Regions from separate parts of the Bradyrhizobium sp. USDA 4011 genome, predicted to be linked through region 1. Evidence: predicted binding sites of a transcription regulator. Region 1 holds the regulator's gene; each other region holds the start of a gene.
The links. Region 1 encodes LexA, which represses DNA repair genes until DNA is damaged. Its sites were predicted from a motif close to TGTTCNNNNTGTGTTCNG; they were not measured.
Positions count from the first base shown of each region.

Region 2: the regulator LexA is predicted to act here: its motif matches at 2,068-2,085, upstream of ACVW1C_RS22750 (ATP-dependent Clp protease adaptor ClpS).
Region 3: the regulator LexA is predicted to act here: its motif matches at 1,705-1,722, upstream of dinB (DNA polymerase IV).
Region 4: the regulator LexA is predicted to act here: its motif matches at 2,637-2,654, upstream of ruvC (crossover junction endodeoxyribonuclease RuvC).

Region 1 covers NZ_JBSSGG010000001.1:8,295,745-8,299,953, reverse strand. The annotation lists gene ACVW1C_RS39450 (HAD family hydrolase) at 1-96, shown strand, start outside; gene ACVW1C_RS39445 (molybdopterin molybdotransferase MoeA) at 110-1,321, shown strand; gene lexA (transcriptional repressor LexA) at 1,553-2,257, shown strand; gene ACVW1C_RS39435 (hypothetical protein) at 2,515-2,943, shown strand; gene ACVW1C_RS39430 (hypothetical protein) at 3,089-3,316, shown strand; gene ACVW1C_RS39425 (ComEC/Rec2 family competence protein) at 3,313-4,209, opposite strand, start outside.
Region 2 covers NZ_JBSSGG010000001.1:4,845,333-4,849,541, reverse strand. The annotation lists gene ACVW1C_RS22755 (mechanosensitive ion channel family protein) at 1-1,789, opposite strand, end outside; gene ACVW1C_RS22750 (ATP-dependent Clp protease adaptor ClpS) at 2,114-3,844, shown strand; gene ACVW1C_RS22745 (tetratricopeptide repeat protein) at 3,869-4,209, opposite strand, start outside.
Region 3 covers NZ_JBSSGG010000001.1:1,001,981-1,006,189, reverse strand. The annotation lists gene ACVW1C_RS04920 (hypothetical protein) at 1-1,052, opposite strand, end outside; gene ACVW1C_RS04915 (hypothetical protein) at 1,232-1,681, opposite strand; gene dinB (DNA polymerase IV) at 1,784-3,031, shown strand; gene ACVW1C_RS04905 (hypothetical protein) at 3,247-3,456, shown strand; gene ACVW1C_RS04900 (GDSL-type esterase/lipase family protein) at 3,625-4,209, opposite strand, start outside.
Region 4 covers NZ_JBSSGG010000001.1:5,418,038-5,422,246, forward strand. The annotation lists gene ACVW1C_RS25380 (methyl-accepting chemotaxis protein) at 1-1,512, opposite strand, end outside; gene ACVW1C_RS25385 (YebC/PmpR family DNA-binding transcriptional regulator) at 1,721-2,467, shown strand; gene ruvC (crossover junction endodeoxyribonuclease RuvC) at 2,680-3,207, shown strand; gene ruvA (Holliday junction branch migration protein RuvA) at 3,509-4,126, shown strand; gene ruvB (Holliday junction branch migration DNA helicase RuvB) at 4,123-4,209, shown strand, end outside.

The DNA of each region.
Region 1 (4,209 bases):
GGCGCGCGGGCGCGCGGCCTTCATGCCATCCACGTGACATCGACGGATGACGTGGCGAGGGCTCTGACTGCACTTGGTATTGAACATTTGGATTGAAGGAGCTCCGAGCGTGGCCCTGATGCCGGTTGCCGATGCCCTGTCCGCCGTCCTCGCCGGCGCCGAACCGCTGCCGGAGGAGATGGTCGCGCTCGATGCCGCCTACCACCGCACCCTGGCCCGCGACCTCGCCGCCCGGCGCACCCAGCCGCCGCAGCCGATGTCGGCGATGGACGGCTACGCCGTGCGCGCGGCCGACGCTGGTGTTCTGAAGGCCCGGCTCAGGGTGATCGGCGAAGTCGCCGCCGGCCGGCCGTTCGAGCGCACGGTCGGCGCCGGCGAAGCGGTGCGGATCTTCACCGGCGGCGTGATCCCCGATGGCGCCGACGCCGTCATCATCCAGGAAGACACCGCCGTCGACGGCGATCACATCACGATCAGCGAGGCCGCAACCGCCGGGCGGCACATCCGCCCGGCCGGCGTCGATTTCCGTGAAGGCGACGTGCTGCTCGCGGCCGGCAGCCGCCTCTCCGATCGCGCGCTGTCGCTTGCGGCCGCCATGAACCATCCGGAGTTCGCGGTGCACCGCCGTCCCAAGGTCGCGGTGCTGGCGACCGGCGACGAACTGGTGATGCCGGGCTCGGCGCCCGGCCCTGGCCAGATCGTCTATTCCAACGGCTATGCGCTGCGTGCGCTGGCGCGCGCCGAAGGCGCCGAAACCGTCGATCTCGGGATTGCCGCCGACACTGTGGAGGCCACCACCGCCGGTATCCGCCGGGCCCGCGAGACCGGTGCCGACATCCTGATCACGACCGGCGGCGCCTCGGTCGGCGACCACGACCTGGTCAAGCAGTCGCTTGAGGCCGAGGGCGTCGAGATGGCGTTCTGGCGGATCGCGATGCGGCCCGGCAAGCCGATGATGCATGGCCGGCTCGGCGCGATGCGGGTGATCGGCCTGCCCGGCAATCCGGTGTCCTCCTATGTCTGCGCCTTCCTGTTTCTGGTGCCGTTGATTCGGGCGCTAAGCGGGCGAAAGACCGTCCATCACGTCCGTGCCAGCGCCCTGCTCGGCCGCGACCTCGCCGCCAACGACCAGCGCGAGGACTATCTGCGCGCGCGCCTCGAGGAGCGCGCGGACGGCACGCTGATCGCAACGCCTGTGATGCAGCAGGACTCGTCGCTGCTCGGGAATCTCGCTGCGGCACAGGCACTTCTCGTGCGTCCGCCGTTTGCGCCTGCCGCCGGCAAAGGCAGCGAATGCGAGATCCTGATGCTGCCTGAGTGAGGCTCGCACAGCCCGCGGATTGTGCGTTGCCGGATGCGTTCACCGGAAATTAAGTGGTTGCGGAACACATATCGAACATATAGTGTCCGTTCATGATTTGTTTCGAGTACTGGTGTGTACAAATGGGAGGCCGCGAGGGAGCGCTTGTGATGAGCACCGTGCTCCTGAGGACTGGCCCCGCCTGAAAAGTCTCGGAATCGAACGACGCTACCAACCGGGGGAATACTCGAGATGCTCACGCGCAAACAGTACGAACTTCTGCGTTTCATCAATGAACGTCTGAAAGAGGCCGGCGTACCGCCCTCGTTCGACGAGATGAAGGATGCGCTCGACCTGCGCTCGAAGTCCGGAATCCACCGCCTGATCACTGCGCTGGAAGAGCGCGGCTTCATCCGCCGCCTGCCCAACCGCGCCCGCGCCATCGAGGTCATCAAGCTGCCAGAACTCTCGGCCGGCGGCGGCAACGGCCGCCGCGGCTTTACCCCGAGCGTGATCGAAGGCACCCTCGGCAAGCGCACCAGCACGCCGCCGGTCACCGAGGACGACGGCAACCGTCCGGTCGCGGTCCCCGTGATGGGCCGGATCGCCGCCGGTACGCCCATCGAGGCGCTGCAGACCCGTAGCCACACCATCAGCGTACCGCCCGACATGCTAGGCTCCGGCGAGCACTATGCGCTGGAAGTGCGCGGCGACTCGATGGTTGATGCCGGCATCCTCGACGGCGACATGGCGCTGATCCAGCGCAACGACGTCGCCAACACCGGCGACATCGTGGTGGCGCTGATCGACGAGGAGGAAGCCACCCTGAAGCGCTTCCGCCGCCGCGGCGCATCAATCGCTCTGGAGCCGGCCAACACCGCCTATGAAGTGCGCATCCTGCCGCCGAACCGGGTCCGCATCCAGGGCAAGCTGATCGGCCTCTATCGCAAATACTGAATTTCCAAATACTTGCGGCGGCCGGGAACGAGCGACACATCGGATCGTTCCTTGAATGATAGCGTAACGTGCTGTTTGCCCGATGCGCTCCGATACCTCTCACGCAGCGTCGCGTGTTTGTGATCGGAGGCGTTGGGCGACCAGTCGTACAATCGCCCAGAAACGAGGAGACACTCGTTCGCTATCGTCCACTCTGGTAGAGGCCCTATGCCTCAAGGAGAGGCACTGGTCGCTACCTCGATTAGAGGAGCCATCCGATGTGTGACTACAGTCTGCACGCCGTGGCGTCGCGCCCCGCCATTGTTGGAGAGACGCTAATCACCACGACTTTCCGCGGGACGTCGACCCGCGGCTTTGCTTCGGAGACCGATCCCACTGTCGCGGTCTGCATGCTGCCGGGCACCGAGCTCGCTTTCGCCGAGAACGTTCGCTACGACAGCCGCTGGATCTGGACCAAGACGATGAACTTCCGCGTCGGCGTGTTCAACGAAGTCGAGCCCGACGTTCCCGATCGCCATCATGACGCGGTCGAATTCCCCGACGGCAGCCATGTGCTGGTGACCCAGCTCGTCGAGGGACAACGTGTCAGCGTGCTGCAATTGCCGGCACTGCATCCGCTGGTCGAGCAGAAGCCGAAGGTTGTGGAGCGGCGGCCCTCCGCATTTGCGTCGCTGTTTTTGGGTTGAGCGCATCGTCGCCGCGGAATGAGCTGTTCAGCGGCGGATGACCTAAGCGATTTCGAGCGACCCCGGACGTCGGGTTCCGGGGCGCGGTTGGAGAATTGCGTCGGCGCGCGCCTTGGCGCATCATCGGGCACGGAGGACGTGCGTGGTGGTCGACAAGGTCACATGGCAAAAGGCTGGACGCGTCACGGAGCCGGGCCGCTACATGTTCCGGTTCGGCTGGCTGACGGTGACGGCTGACGACCTGAAGGTCTGGGAGCATTTCCCCGAGGCTTCCTTCACCCTCGTCAAGAAGCCTGACGCCGGCCCCGACTCCGACGAATACCATCTCGGCCTGTTCGAGCTGCCGACCGGCCCCTCACCCGACAACGGCTAATCCTCGCCCTGCAAATCGGTCTCGGCCGGCGTCGCATCGACGGCGGGCCGCGGAGCGCTGGCGGGCGCGCGCAGCGTCGTCTCGCTCTCGCCATCGCCGGGAACCGCTGGCGACCACGGCCGGTCGATCCCTCCGGGCTTGACCGCATCGATGGCGTAGCCGTCCCTGATGCGCCGCAGCACCAGCGCGCCGTGGCGCCGCAGCCGCTCGGCTTCGATCACCGAGGCCGCGCAGTCCCGCGGTGCCGGCCGCGCGGTCACGATCAGTGCCGCACGGTCGCAGTCGTCGGCCAACGCCTCCGGCCGGCTCGCCAGCGCGACGAAGGCGCCGCCCGGCCCTTGGGTCACGCAGCCGCTCGGATCGCACGAGACGCCCTCGCCGAGCGAGGAATCCGTGGCAGTCCGCGCGTCAGCATCCGCCGCCAGCCACTCCTTGACGAGGAAGGCGTCCTTCGCGCTGTGCATCAGATGCAACCGGCCGTCGCCGCCCCGCACCGCGACATTGCGGCCGTCGGCGGAGACCAGCACGTCCGGCTGCGGCACCCGCAACGCCCAGACCGATGCCGCCACCAGCAGCACCGCACCCGACCAGCGCAGCGGCGTCCGCAACAGTCCGAGCAGGACGAGGCCCGCGCTTGCGACGATCAGCGGCCCGATCCCGAACGCCGCCATCCGGCCGACCGCGCCCGGCAGCGCTGCGACCCATTGCGTCACCAGGATCATCCAGTCGATGCCGAACCCCATGATCGCCCAGAACACGCCGTCGAAGCCGAACGGCATTGCGAGCAGCCCGAGCAGGCCGGCCGGCATCACGACCGCCGACACCACCGGCATCGCCGCAAGGTTCGCGAGCAGCCCGTAGGGCGTCACGCGGTGGAAATGGAACGCGGCGTA
Region 2 (4,209 bases), 3.5 Mb from region 1:
CCTGCACCAGCTTCTGCGAACCGAAGCCGATCGCGATGCCGACGATGCCGGCGCCGGCGAGCAGCGGCGCGACATTGACGCCGATCTCGCTGAGCGCGGTGAGCCCGACCACCGCGACGATCACGCAGAACAGCGCGGTGCGCAGCATCGGCTGGAAGGTGCGCAGGCGCGCGGCGCGGGCGAAATGCCCCTCACGCGACAGCGTGTCGATCTGCCGGTCCATCAGCGCATTGGCGACTTCCCAGATCACCGCCGCGGCGAGCGCGGCAATGCCGATCGTCACCAGCGCCGAGATCAGCCGAGAGCCGATCTGGCCGCCATAGAACCAGACGATGGCATCGACCCCCCAGACCTCGAGCAGCGCGACGAAGCCGACCAAAGCGATCACCGCCGTGACCACCTTGCGCAGCAGCGGCAGATAGCGATTGGCGCGGGTCTCGAGCCCCGGGAAGCGCTGCATCAGGTCCGGGCTGATGCGGAAGCCGCGATCGATCAGACTCAGCACCACCATGGTGACGAGCCGGGTGACCAGCAGCACCGCGACGGTGCCGACGAAATATTGCAGCAGCAGCGAATAGCCGTTTCGGATGTTGAGCGCCCACACCGCCCACAGCGCGAGATCGAGCGCGATCGCCAGCACATGCCACAGCGAAGCGAGACGGTTGCGCGTCCGCGCCGCGAGGCCGGTGCGATCGGCCGGCGCGCGGATGACGTCGGCGACCTGGCGGCGGCACTGCAGGATGATGACGACGATGAAGAGATGCACCACCAGCATCACGAGCCGGAGCAGCGCGGCGTAGCCGGCGTGGGACAGCCCAAGCAGCAATGCGACATTGGCCAAGCAGATCCCCGAGACCCCGACGGCGACGATGCGCCGTGCCCATATCTCGATATAGGCCGCGGTCTCGGCACGGACGCGGACCAGGCCGAACGGGCCGGCCAGCGCGCGCACCGCGCAGATCAGCGCGCGCGAGAAGGCATAGGCGTTGATCACCGCGAGGATCACGAGCCGCGTGGTCGACTGATTGCCGATCTCGGTGCTGAGCAGCGCGGCGGCCACGCTGAGAAACACGACCACCGGCAGCAGCTCGAGCACGAGGCGCCCGAGCACGAAAGGCAGCCGGACCAGCGACTGCCAGGCCCGTGCCAGGCTGAGCCGGCGGCGATGCAGATCGCCCTCCGGCGTGACGTCGGCAACCGACGACGGCGGATCGGCGCTGGCGAGCGCCTGCACCGGCACGCGCGCGGTCTGCGGCAGCCGCGCTTCAAGGAACGCGACCGGCCGCTTGATCAGGCGGAACACCACCCATTCGGCTGCCAGCGCGCAGCCGAGCACCAGCGCCAGCTTCCAGGCGATATCGATCATGAGGCCATAGGCGGCCGGATCGTTGGCGGTGCGCAGGAACCAGTAATAGAACGCCGGGAAATGCGTCAGCGTGCGCGCCACGTCGGCGACCTCGCGCGACATCTCGCCGACCTGCTCCGAGACCATCAGCAGAAGCTGCGCTCCGAGGCTGTCCGCGCTGAGCGGGATCGGCGACTGCTGCTCGGGCGCCGCCTGCGCGGCCGCCTGCGGCGAGGCATTGGCGATGGCGCGCAGCGTGTTGATGATCTCGCCGCGTTTCTTGTCGTCCTGCAGCGTCTCGAGCGCGCGCTTCGCCTGCTCCGGCGTCAATGCGTCGCTGGTACTGGACTGCGGCGGCGCCGGCTTGGCGGCCGGCTGCGCAAGCGCCGGCGAGACGAACAGGGTGAGGATGAGGAAAAGCGCAAAGCGAAATCTGTGCGACACGAGGGCCTCTTACTAAAAGTCATTGCGCGACGGCTGATCCCTGGAAGGAATCAGCACTCGCGCTCGCGCCATGTCGGATGCTCCTTTTCGCCCCGATGATGTGTCGGAAGTTTGCCTCTGTGGCGGCCATGTCTTGGCATTTGCCGCAACACAGACGTCACAAGTGTTGAGCGGCGTTTACGCATGCAGCGCGCACCCGGCTGGCCGGCCGATCGGCTCACCACACGTTAGGGATGAGGCCGCGGAATCTTTCGCTTGACGTAGGCCGGCGGCCGTGATGTTCTTATTTTGTTCTTTTGGTTCCGATTGCGTTTCGAGGTGATCATGCACGATGTCTTTGCCGAGGGCGGCCCGATCAAGCTGTTCATTCACGACGATAGCGAGACACCGATAGAATTCATGCGCGACCTGCTGCGCACGGTATTCGGCAAGTCCCGGAAAGAGGCGGTTGCCGCCACCGCACGGATCGAGACCCTTAACGGAATCGCCTGCGGCCCCTATCCAGCGGCCGTGGCCCAGGCGCTGTTGGAGTCCGCCCAGCAGCTGATCCGCAGCAATGGTCATTCGTTGCTGATCACGAGCACGGCTGCCGATGCGGCCAGGCCGTGCGACCTCTGTGGCGCGCTGGATCCTGTGACGGACGTTTTTCTCAGCCGCAAGACGGTCTGCCTGTGCAGCAACTGCCTGCTCGCCGCCAGGGCCAGTTCGGAAAAGCTGCCGGGCGAGGAGTTCCGATATGCCTTCATAGCGCTCGATTGGCATTTTGCGGGAGTGCCACGCAACCAGATCCTGACCCGGTCGCGGCAATTTCCCGGTCACATGCGTGCCGATGTTCAGATCGCGATCGACCGGCTGTTCGATGCGCCGCTCCATTTCTTCGGCCTCCATGAGGAGCATCGCTACGAGACCCTCGCTTTCGCCGCGCTGATGGAAAACAGCCGCAACGCTCCGGCGATCGCGCCGCCGCAATATCACGACGTCGACGTCGGCGGGTCCGAGCCGGTGAAATGCCTCACCAATGGCTTGTGGCTGTGCCAGACCGAAGAGCTGCGCTACGCGGTGCTGCTCAGCCACCATCGAGATTATCGGAGCGAGCCGGGCTTGCGGATCGAGCTCGCGGTGCCCGCAGGCATCGCCGGAAACGCCTTGGTGCAACGAACCTTTGCCGAGCTAGAAGCGGCCGTGCATGCGGCACGATCCTATCGCGGCAAGATTCTGTCGCTGGAAGATGCCGCCGACTATCGCGGCCGCGCCCGCGGCGTGACCGTGCATCGGCTGCCGACGGTTGCCCGCGATGACGTGATCCTGCCGGAGCGGACACTGCGGCTGCTCGACCGCAACGTGCTCGGCTTTGTCGAAAGCCGAGATCTGCTGCGCAAGCTCGGGCAGTCGACCCGCAAGGGCATCCTGCTCTACGGCCCGCCCGGCACCGGCAAGACCCACACCATTCGCTATCTCGCCACCAACCTGCCAGATCATACCACGCTGATCATCACCGCCGAGCAGGTCGGCCTGCTCGGCGCCTATATGAACCTCGCCCGCCTATTGCAGCCGACCATGGTCGTGATCGAGGATGTCGACCTGATCGCGCGCGACCGCGACGAGATGAGCGGACCGTGCGAGGAATCGCTGCTCAACAAGCTGCTCAACGAGATGGACGGCCTGAAGGAGGATTGCGATATCCTGTTCCTGCTGACCACCAACCGTCCTGAAGAGCTCGAGGGCGCACTGGCCGGCCGGCCCGGCCGCATCGACCAGGCGATCGAGATGCCGCTGCCTGACGAGACCGGGCGCGGCAAGCTGGTCCGGCTCTATGGCAAGGGCCTGCCGCTCACACAGCCCGTCATCGACGAGGCCGTGCGACGCACCGAAGGCGTCAGCGCGGCCTTCATCAAGGAGCTGATGCGCCGTCTCGCCCAGGCCAGTATCGTCCGCGATGGCGGCGGGGAGATCACCGCCTCCGACCTCGACGGCGCGGTCAGTGAAATGCTGTTCGACGGCGGGCGGCTCAACGCCAAGCTGCTCGGCGGCGCGCAGGGGATGAGCGCGGGGTGACTGGCCGGGAGGCTCGGCTGGTCGTCAGCGGTGCGTCGTTTGCGGCAGCAGCAGGTGCCGCTCCCCCCGTGCGACGCGCGCGAGCTCGTCGGCCATCCGTGTCAGCACGGCCTCCCAGGCCTGCGGTCTGTCCTGGCGGAACAGCCGCATGGTCGGATACCAGGGCGTGTCGGCGCGATCGCGCAGCCAGCGCCAGTCGAGCGCATAGGGGCACAGCATCCAGACCGGACGGCCCAGCGCGCCGGCGAGATGCGCCACCGAGGTGTCGACGGCGATGACGAGATCGAGCGCGCAGACGGCCGCGGCGGTATCTGCAAAATCGCCGAGCGTCGGTGCGAGGTCGACGATATCGGCACCAAGGCCGC
Region 3 (4,209 bases), 7.3 Mb from region 1:
GATGACGGCAGCGGGATCATTCCGCCGGTGATGGGATCGCCGACATTGATCGACGGCCCGGCCGCGCCGGGCGAAGGCGCGGCCTTGATGAACTCCCTGATCAACTGGATTTCCTCCCGTGACAGGTTGAGCACGGCCTGTGCGTTACTGGCGTCGGAGGCTTTCTTTTCCGCCAGGGCCTTGTCTTGCGCTTCGTCCTGCTGGGCGGCCTCGCGTTTCGCGGCGTCCTGTTCGAGTCGTACGAGGCGTTCCCTCAACGGGATCAGCTCGCGCCGCAGCGTGGCGTTGTCCGACTTCAGCGAGGTGATCTGGCCGAGCGCAATCGCCGCCGCAACGCACGCGACGACCGAGATCAGGCTGAGGCACGCAACGGCCAGCCCGGGCATTCCGACGCCCTTGGCCGTCTTCCGATCCGGCACGTCGCCCTCGGAACGCCGCCGCCGCGCCCGGGCAAATCGCGGCATGCCGGTCCCGAGGAGTTTCACAAAGTGCGAGAGCCGAGAAACGTTTCGGTCCGCCTCGTGAATGGAGCCAAATGCCGGCTCGGGGATGATCGGTGCGCGCGCGGGTGGGGCGGGTGCTGCCATTGCGCGGCTTGCGCCCAAGGTCGTGCGATCGGCAAGGCCTCCTTCCATCACGCGAAGGATTTGCGGATCAATCGCGTCCGGCCGTTCGGCAGCGGCATCGCCGGTCGCATCGCGCGGGTCGGCAGCGACGGTCTCCACGCGCTCCGCCAGTCGTTCGCCGAGCTCCTGCTCGTCGACCTCTTGCTCGCCCGGCTCCTGCGCGATGCGTTCCCGTTCGGCGCGGGAGGCCTCAAGCGAGCGCCAAAGCGCGAGGCCGGAATCCGTGATCTGCAGCCCGGCCTCATTGATCGAAGCCCATCCGGATTGGAAGACATCGGCGTCGCCAAGCTCCGACGATCGCTTCAACTTCGTGGCTGCATCGCCCGCGGCGATCATGCGCTTGACTTCGCGGCTGACCTCTTCAAGCGGAATCCGTTGCTCGGGTCTTGCGGCGAGCACGCTCAAGATCGCCAGATTGAACCTCATGTGGCGCCTCTCGATGCCCGGCAACCGGTCGTGCAGCCGCTCCGCTCCCGCGCGTCAGTCAGTGAGCCAGGCAAGTGTAGCGGCTCCCTCTGAGGCAAACAATGCGGCTTCCGGCGCACGCCACCTGGACTGGTCTGCCCGCGAACGAGACGCGTCAGGATCACGCCCGCTGGAGCGCCTCAGAGAAATTCGCGAAGCCTGGCGAGCTCGATCACGTGCTCGGGCGACAGCACCTCCGGCACAAGGGGCGGCTGCGACGTGGTCCGGATCTCGTAGAGATGCCGGGTCTTCTCGGGCTTGCCCATGAGGTCCCGGATGCATTGGTCGAGCGTTCCGTTGAAGATCATATAGGGCGCGCGATCCTCTCGCCTGGAATTGCCGAGAGAAGGCCATTTGTAAAGGGAGGCCGCAGCCTGGAAGTCCACCTGATGAGAGTGGTCGATCATGCCTTGATCTCTACCCGAAAAGGCCTGTTCGTCAAACAACGCCGGCCCATGAGCGAGCTGGCGCAGCGGGACGCGAGAGCCGCGCGCAATCGCGCTCGTCGACAGCGACCGGCAGCCCGCATCGATGCTTGGCACGACCGCGCGCGCCCAACGTTCACCGGGAGAGCCAGCGCCCGCGACCATTCCTGGTCGACTGGAATTGAGTTTGTTCTTGTTTTGTTCTTGCGTCTGTTATAGCGTCCAGGGACAAGCAGTCTTGGTCAAGTCAGGGATCAACGGGTTGAGATGGCAGCCGCAGCCACCATCCTTCACGCGGACCTGGATGCGTTTTACGCGTCGGTCGAGCAGCTGCTTGAGCCGTCGCTGCGAGGCAAACCGATCGCCGTCGGAGGCGGGGTTGTGCTTGCCGCGTCCTATGAGGCCAAGGCCTTCGGGGTGTATGGCGGCATGTCGGGACAGGAAGCTCGCCGGCTCTGCCCGCAACTGATTTTCGTCGGCGGCCACTTCAGCGATTATCAACGGCTGGGTGACGCGGCCATCGAGGTGATCGGCGACTTCACCCCGCTCGTCGAGCGTATCTCGATCGACGAGGCGTTTGCCGACGTTGCCGGCTGCACGCACCTGTTCGGAGCGCCCGCCGAAATGGCCGCGGCGATCCGGCGGCGCGTGCGCACGGAGCTCGGCCTTGCGATCTCGGTCGGCGTCGCGCGCACCAAGCATCTGGCAAAGATCGCCTCGCAGGTCGCAAAGCCCGACGGGCTTGTCGTCGTTGATCCCGACACCGAGCTCGGATTCCTGCACGAACTGCCGGTCGAGTTGATGTGGGGAGTAGGGCCGGTCACCAAGGCACGGCTGGACGCGATCGGCGTCTCGACGATCGGTCAACTCGCCAGATTGTCGGAGCGGTCGCTGGCGCGGCTGCTTGGTCCGGCGGCGGGCGAGAAACTCGCCGCGCTGGCCTGGAATCGCGATCCGCGACAGCTCACGCCGCATCGGCGCGCGCGATCGGCAGGAGCACAATCGGCGCTTGACCGAAAGCCCGCGATCGAGGAGGTCATTCGGCCGACGCTGTTTCATCTCGCCGACCGCGTCGCCACGCGGCTTCGGGCGAAATCCCGGCCTGGACGAACCGTGACGGTGCGCGTTCGCTTCGCCGACCTGAAATCGGTGACACGCTCGATGACGCTCGATGCACCCGTGTGCACGACAGTGATCCTTGCCCGGCTCGCCGAGAATCTGGTGCGCGCCACTCTTGCGGACCACCCAAGCGAGAAAATCATTTCGCTGCTGGCAATCTCGGTGTCGCATCTCGAGGAGCATTGGGATCTTGCGCTCGAGCTCCCGCTCGGACTGGCCGATCAAGCGCTTCGCCCCGGAAGTCCGGCAGGGGTGGCGCGCTGGGCGGCGGACTGTGCCATCGACAAGGTCCGTGATCGTTTCGGCTGGGATGCGATCGGATACGGTTCGGCGGCGCTGGAGGTCGTTCGTTCGGTGCCCGACGATTTCCGCAAGCTGGCCGATAAGGGCCTCTAAAGCGCGATGAGATCAGGTTGAATCGTCATTGCGCTTTAGCTTCTTGTTTGCGCATGATCTTTTCGGAAAACCCCTTCGCACTTTTCCGGATCATGCTTAAGCTCTTCGCCGATTCACCGGCTTGTCATTGCATTAAGAAAAGGCAATCCGGAATCGCGGGCTTGTGAGTGGTGGCCTGGCGCGCGCGGTCTATCCTGAGCACGCGGAGGATAGCCATGAAATTCAGCTCCGAACTGATCCAGACCATGCGCGATGCGTTGGACACCGTGATGGCAAGCGTGCCGGCCGATCAATCCGTGTTCGGTCTCAAGGCGGCGGTTGCCGAATGCATCTTGCGGGCGGCGGCGCACGGCCAGACGTCGTTCGACGGCCTCGTGGCGTCGGCATCCGATCAGCTGCAATCGATCATCTCGATGCTGACGTAAAGCATGATCCGGAAAAGTGCGAAGCGGTTTTCCCTCGCGACCGACGCAAGGCGTTTGCGCGGAGATCATGCTTTTGCGATGAACTAAACGCGATGACGATCTCAGCCCAATCTCATCGCGCTTTGGCAGGCCAGATCGCGCCCAAGCGTCGCGGCCTTCGTTGGACGCCTACGATGAACCAATGCCTTCCTTGGCGATCCTGGTCAGGGCTTCGTATCCGGATGGCGTCAGGTGCAGGAGATCGCTCTTGTAATTGGCGCACGGCGTCGTTCGTCCGCATGCGATGCCGGAGGCGTCGATCGTCCTGATTCCGAGCTCCCTGCTTCGTCTGCTGAGCTCGGCATTGACAGATGCAATATTCTCGGCTGCACCTTTCATCTGCTCGCCTCGCGGAAGAATCTGGATGGAGAAAATCTTGCCGTTCGGCCAAACCGACCTGATCTCTTCAAACAGCTTTTGGTAGGATTCCATCACTCCGCACGGCTTATCGAGATAGATGTTGTTGGTCCCGACCAGCACGATGATGGACTTTGGCCTGATTTTTCGCAGCCGCTCGCGTTCGTGTTCGATGAACCAGAGCGTGTTCTGAATCCTGTCGCGTCCGACGCCGAGGTTGGCCACCGGGCCGGCGCCGAGCGAGGCAGATAGTTCCCTCGGCCATGCCTCAACCAGCGAGTCGCCAAGCAAGACCGTCGAGACATCGCCGGACAGGCCCGACACATTTCTCTCATATTTGCGCAGGGCATCGGCATT
Region 4 (4,209 bases), 2.9 Mb from region 1:
GTTATGGACCGGCAGATAGCCGTTCCGGTCGACGGTGGCGCAGAACGCCAGGCGCTTGTCCTTGGCGAGGAACGCCTCGAGCAGAGCGGGCAGCGAGCGATCCGCCCAATCCAGCATTTTGGTGCGATACTGCACCGGGTTGGTGCCTGATATCTCGACATAGTCGGTGTCGAACATCTCGGCGAGTGTGATCGCGCCGCTGGCCAGTCCGTCCTCGAAGAGCTTGCTCAGCGTTCGACCCGCTTCCATCGCGCGGGTGACGAGTTCGGCGTTCTCCTCGTGAATCGCCCACATCCGGTCTTCGATCTTCTCGCGCAGCGCGGCGGTCGCCGCCTCGAAGCGCGCCTGGCTGCCTGCCTTGGAGCGGTCGCCGATCCTGATCCGGCAGGCGCCGATATCCTGCAAGGTGGCGCTCAGGGTCTCACGGGCCGGCAGCTTCTCGGCATCCGGCCCGCCGATCAGGATGCCGTCCATCGCGATCTCGTAGACCGGCGCGGTGACCGTGCCGCGCGCGGTCGTGATCTCGATCATGAGGCTGCACGGCAGGCGCTGGTTCTTGCGCGGATCGCCGCGCTCGTCCTGGCGCAGCAGCACGGCACAGCGCGCCTTCAGCTTCTGGGCGAAGGCGGTCACCGCCTTGCCGGCCTTGGCGACATTGTCGCCGTGGGCGGCCGCTTCGCGGGTTGCCGAGTCGATCTCGCCGGCGCTGGTACCGACCGAGACGATGAAGCGGGAGGCGGAGGCGGCGTTCTGGCCCATCTCGCCGGTGATCTGGTTCTGCTCGGCGACCGCGCCATTGACGTTCTCGAACACCGGTCGGATCTTTTCGATCGCCTGCGAGATGCGGTGGACGGCGTCCGCCGATCCGGTGGCGTCCTTCTGCAACGCCTCGATCTTGCGCGTGATCTCTTCGGTTGCGCTCTGGGTCTGCACCGCCAGCGCCTTGACCTCGGTGGCGACCACCGCAAAGCCCTTGCCGGCGGCGCCGGCGCGCGCCGCCTCGATCGTCGAGTTGAGCGCCAGCAGCGTGGTCTGCCGCGCGATCTGCGCGATCAGATTGACGACATTGCCGATCGCCGCCGAGGATTCGCGCAGGCGATCGACATTGGCGGTGGCCTCGCGCGCAGCCGCCGCGGCGTCGTCGGCGAGCTGGCTGGCGCTGCGCACTTGCGCGCCGATGCCTTCGGCGGAATGGGTGAATCTGTCGGCGGCCTCCGAGAACGTCGTCGCGGTGCTCTGTGCATCGCTGCTGCGGCCGGTCAGCGCGTCGGTGCGGGCGCGGATGGTCGCGAGCTTGGCTGCCGTCGCCTCGGCGCCGTCGGCCACCGAGCCTGCGGCGCGCTCAAGCTGGCGAATCATCGCGCCGAGCTCGAGTTCCAGCAGTTCCAGGATTTCCCCGGACGAATCCTTGGCCGAATCAGTCTCGGCCGAGACGTCAGCCGCGGCGGCCGCGGTTGGAACCTGCGGCGCCGCCGGCTCCGGCACTTGCTTTCGAAACAAACCGAACGCCATGGGGATGGGGGCTCTTGGAAAGCTGCGGCGGGACGGGGTGATCCTCGCATCCGGGCATGAAGTCATGGTTAACAAGTGCCTCATATTCCGGCATGCGGTAGTATTCCCCCGCCGGAGGGCCCCCGCCGACCTTTGATTTTGACCGCCAGGGGCCTATAAGGCCGCGTTTTCCACCCCTGTTCAGACCCTACGCTCGAAGAGACGTCGCATGGCCGGCCATTCCCAATTCAAGAACATCATGCACCGCAAGGGCCGGCAGGATGCCCAGAAGTCGAAGCTTTTCGGCAAATTGGCTCGCGAAATCACCGTGGCGGCCAAGCTCGGCACCCCCGATCCTGCGATGAACCCGCGGCTGCGCGCCGCCGTGGTCGCCGCCCGCGCCGAGAACATGCCCAAGGACAATATCGATCGTGCCATCAAGAAGGCGATCGGCGGTGAGGGCGAGCACTATGACGAGATCCGCTACGAGGGCTATGGCCCCGGCGGCGTCGCCGTGATCGTCGAGGCGCTGACCGACAACCGCAACCGCGCCGCCTCCGATATCCGCTCCTTCTTCACCAAATCGGGCGGCAATCTCGGCGAGACCGGCTCGGTCGCCTTCATGTTCGATCACACCGGCATCATCGAATACGACGCCAAGGTCGCCTCCGACGACGCCATGCTGGATGCCGCGATCGAGGCCGGCGCCGACGATGTGGTCTCCAGCGAATCCGGCCACGAGGTCTACGCCTCGCAGGAGACCTTCCGCGAAGTGGCCAAGGCGCTGGAAGCGAAGTTCGGCGAGCCGCGCAAGGCGGCGCTGACCTGGAAGCCGCAGAACACGGTCGCGGTCGACGACGAGACCGGCGAAAAGCTGCTGAAGCTGATGGACCTGCTCAACGAGCACGACGACGTGCAGAACGTGTACGCCAATTTCGAGGTGTCCGACGCGCTGCTCGCGAAAATGGGCGGCTGATCCACTTGACTCGCTGTCATCGCCCGGCTCGACCGGGCGATCCAGTATTCCAGAGACCTGCGTTTGATCCGAGACGCCGCGGCGTACTGGATCCCCGCTTCGCGGGGATGACGAGCAGGGCAGGATGGCGAGCACGGTGCGATGATGCGCGGAGCAGGGGACGGACCTCCGTTTGTGTTTCGTTCTCCCCGCGCAGGCGGTATCACTACCCCATGACATCGCAGCCGATTCGCTCTCCCGTCCGCATCATCGGTATCGATCCGGGTCTCCGCCGCACCGGCTGGGGCGTGATCGAGACCGAGGGCAACCGTCTGGTCTATATCGGCTGCGGTTCGGTCGAGCCGCCGGACGATCTGCCGCTGGCGAACCGGCTGCTCGCGATCCATGAGGGGCTTGCCGCCGTGCTCGGCGACTACAGGCCGGCGGAGGCCGCGGTCGAGCAGACCTTCGTCAACAAGGACGGCGTTGCCACGCTGAAGCTCGGCCAGGCGCGTGGCGTCGCCATGCTGGCGCCCGCAATGTTCGGTATCTCGGTCGCCGAATACGCGCCGAACCAGGTCAAGAAGACCGTGGTCGGCGCCGGACATGCCGAGAAGAACCAGATCCAGGTGATGCTGAAGATCCTGTTGCCGAAAGCCGAGCCGCCGTCCGCCGACGCCGCCGACGCGCTCGCGGTCGCGATCACCCACGCCCATCACCGCCAGAGCACAGCGCTGCGGCTCAGGGTGGCGAGCCTATGATCGGCGCGAGTGAGGGGAGCACGCTCGTTAGGCTCCCTCCCCCCTTGCGGGGGAGGGGTGGGGAGAGGGGTAAGCCCCGGGTGACGGCTCATGAGATGCCGCGCCGAGGCATCACCAAAGCGCGCGAGACAATTGAGCGCGGTGCGAGCGTTGTTCGCACTATGCGTCTGGCAATCGAGCAAGCGGCACCCCTCTCCCTAACCCTCCCCCGCAAGGGGGGAGGGAACCCTTCCGCCGATGCGTCCCTCACTGAGGCCAAAGCAATTGTGCGGGACACGAGCACCGAGCGCGGGGGCGTACGATGATCGGCAAGCTCAAGGGCCTGATCGATTCCTACGGCGAGGATTACGTGATCCTCGACGTTGGCGGCGTCGGCTATCAGGTGCATTGCGCCAGCCGCACGCTGCAGGCGCTGCCACAGCCGGGCGGCGCGGCCGTGCTTTCGATCGAGACCTATGTCCGCGAGGACCAGATCAAGCTGTTCGGCTTCCGCTCGGATCTCGAGCGCGAGTGGTTTCGCCTGTTGCAGACCGTGCAGGGCGTCGGCGCCAAGGTCGCGCTCGCGGTGCTCAGCACGTTGCCGCCGACCGATCTCGCCAATGCCATCGCGCTGCGCGACAAGGCGGCGGTGGCGCGCACGCCGGGGGTCGGACCCAAAGTGGCCGAGCGCATCGTCAGCGAATTGAAGGACAAGGCGCCGGGCTTTGCCGATGTCGATCCCGCGGTGGTGCACCTGTCCGGCGCGGTCGACAACAACCGTGCGCCGCGCCCGGTCACCGACGCGATCTCCGCGCTGGTCAATCTCGGCTACGGCCAGCCGCAGGCCGCCGCCGCCATCGCCGCCGCCTCCCGCAGCGCCGGCGAGAAGGCCGAGACCGCGCAGCTGATCCGGCTGGGCCTGAAGGAATTGTCGAAGTGAATACGCCCTCGCGCATGGTCACGCCCGAACGCCGCTCCGACGATGTCGGCGATACCGCGCTGCGTCCGCAATCGCTGACGGAG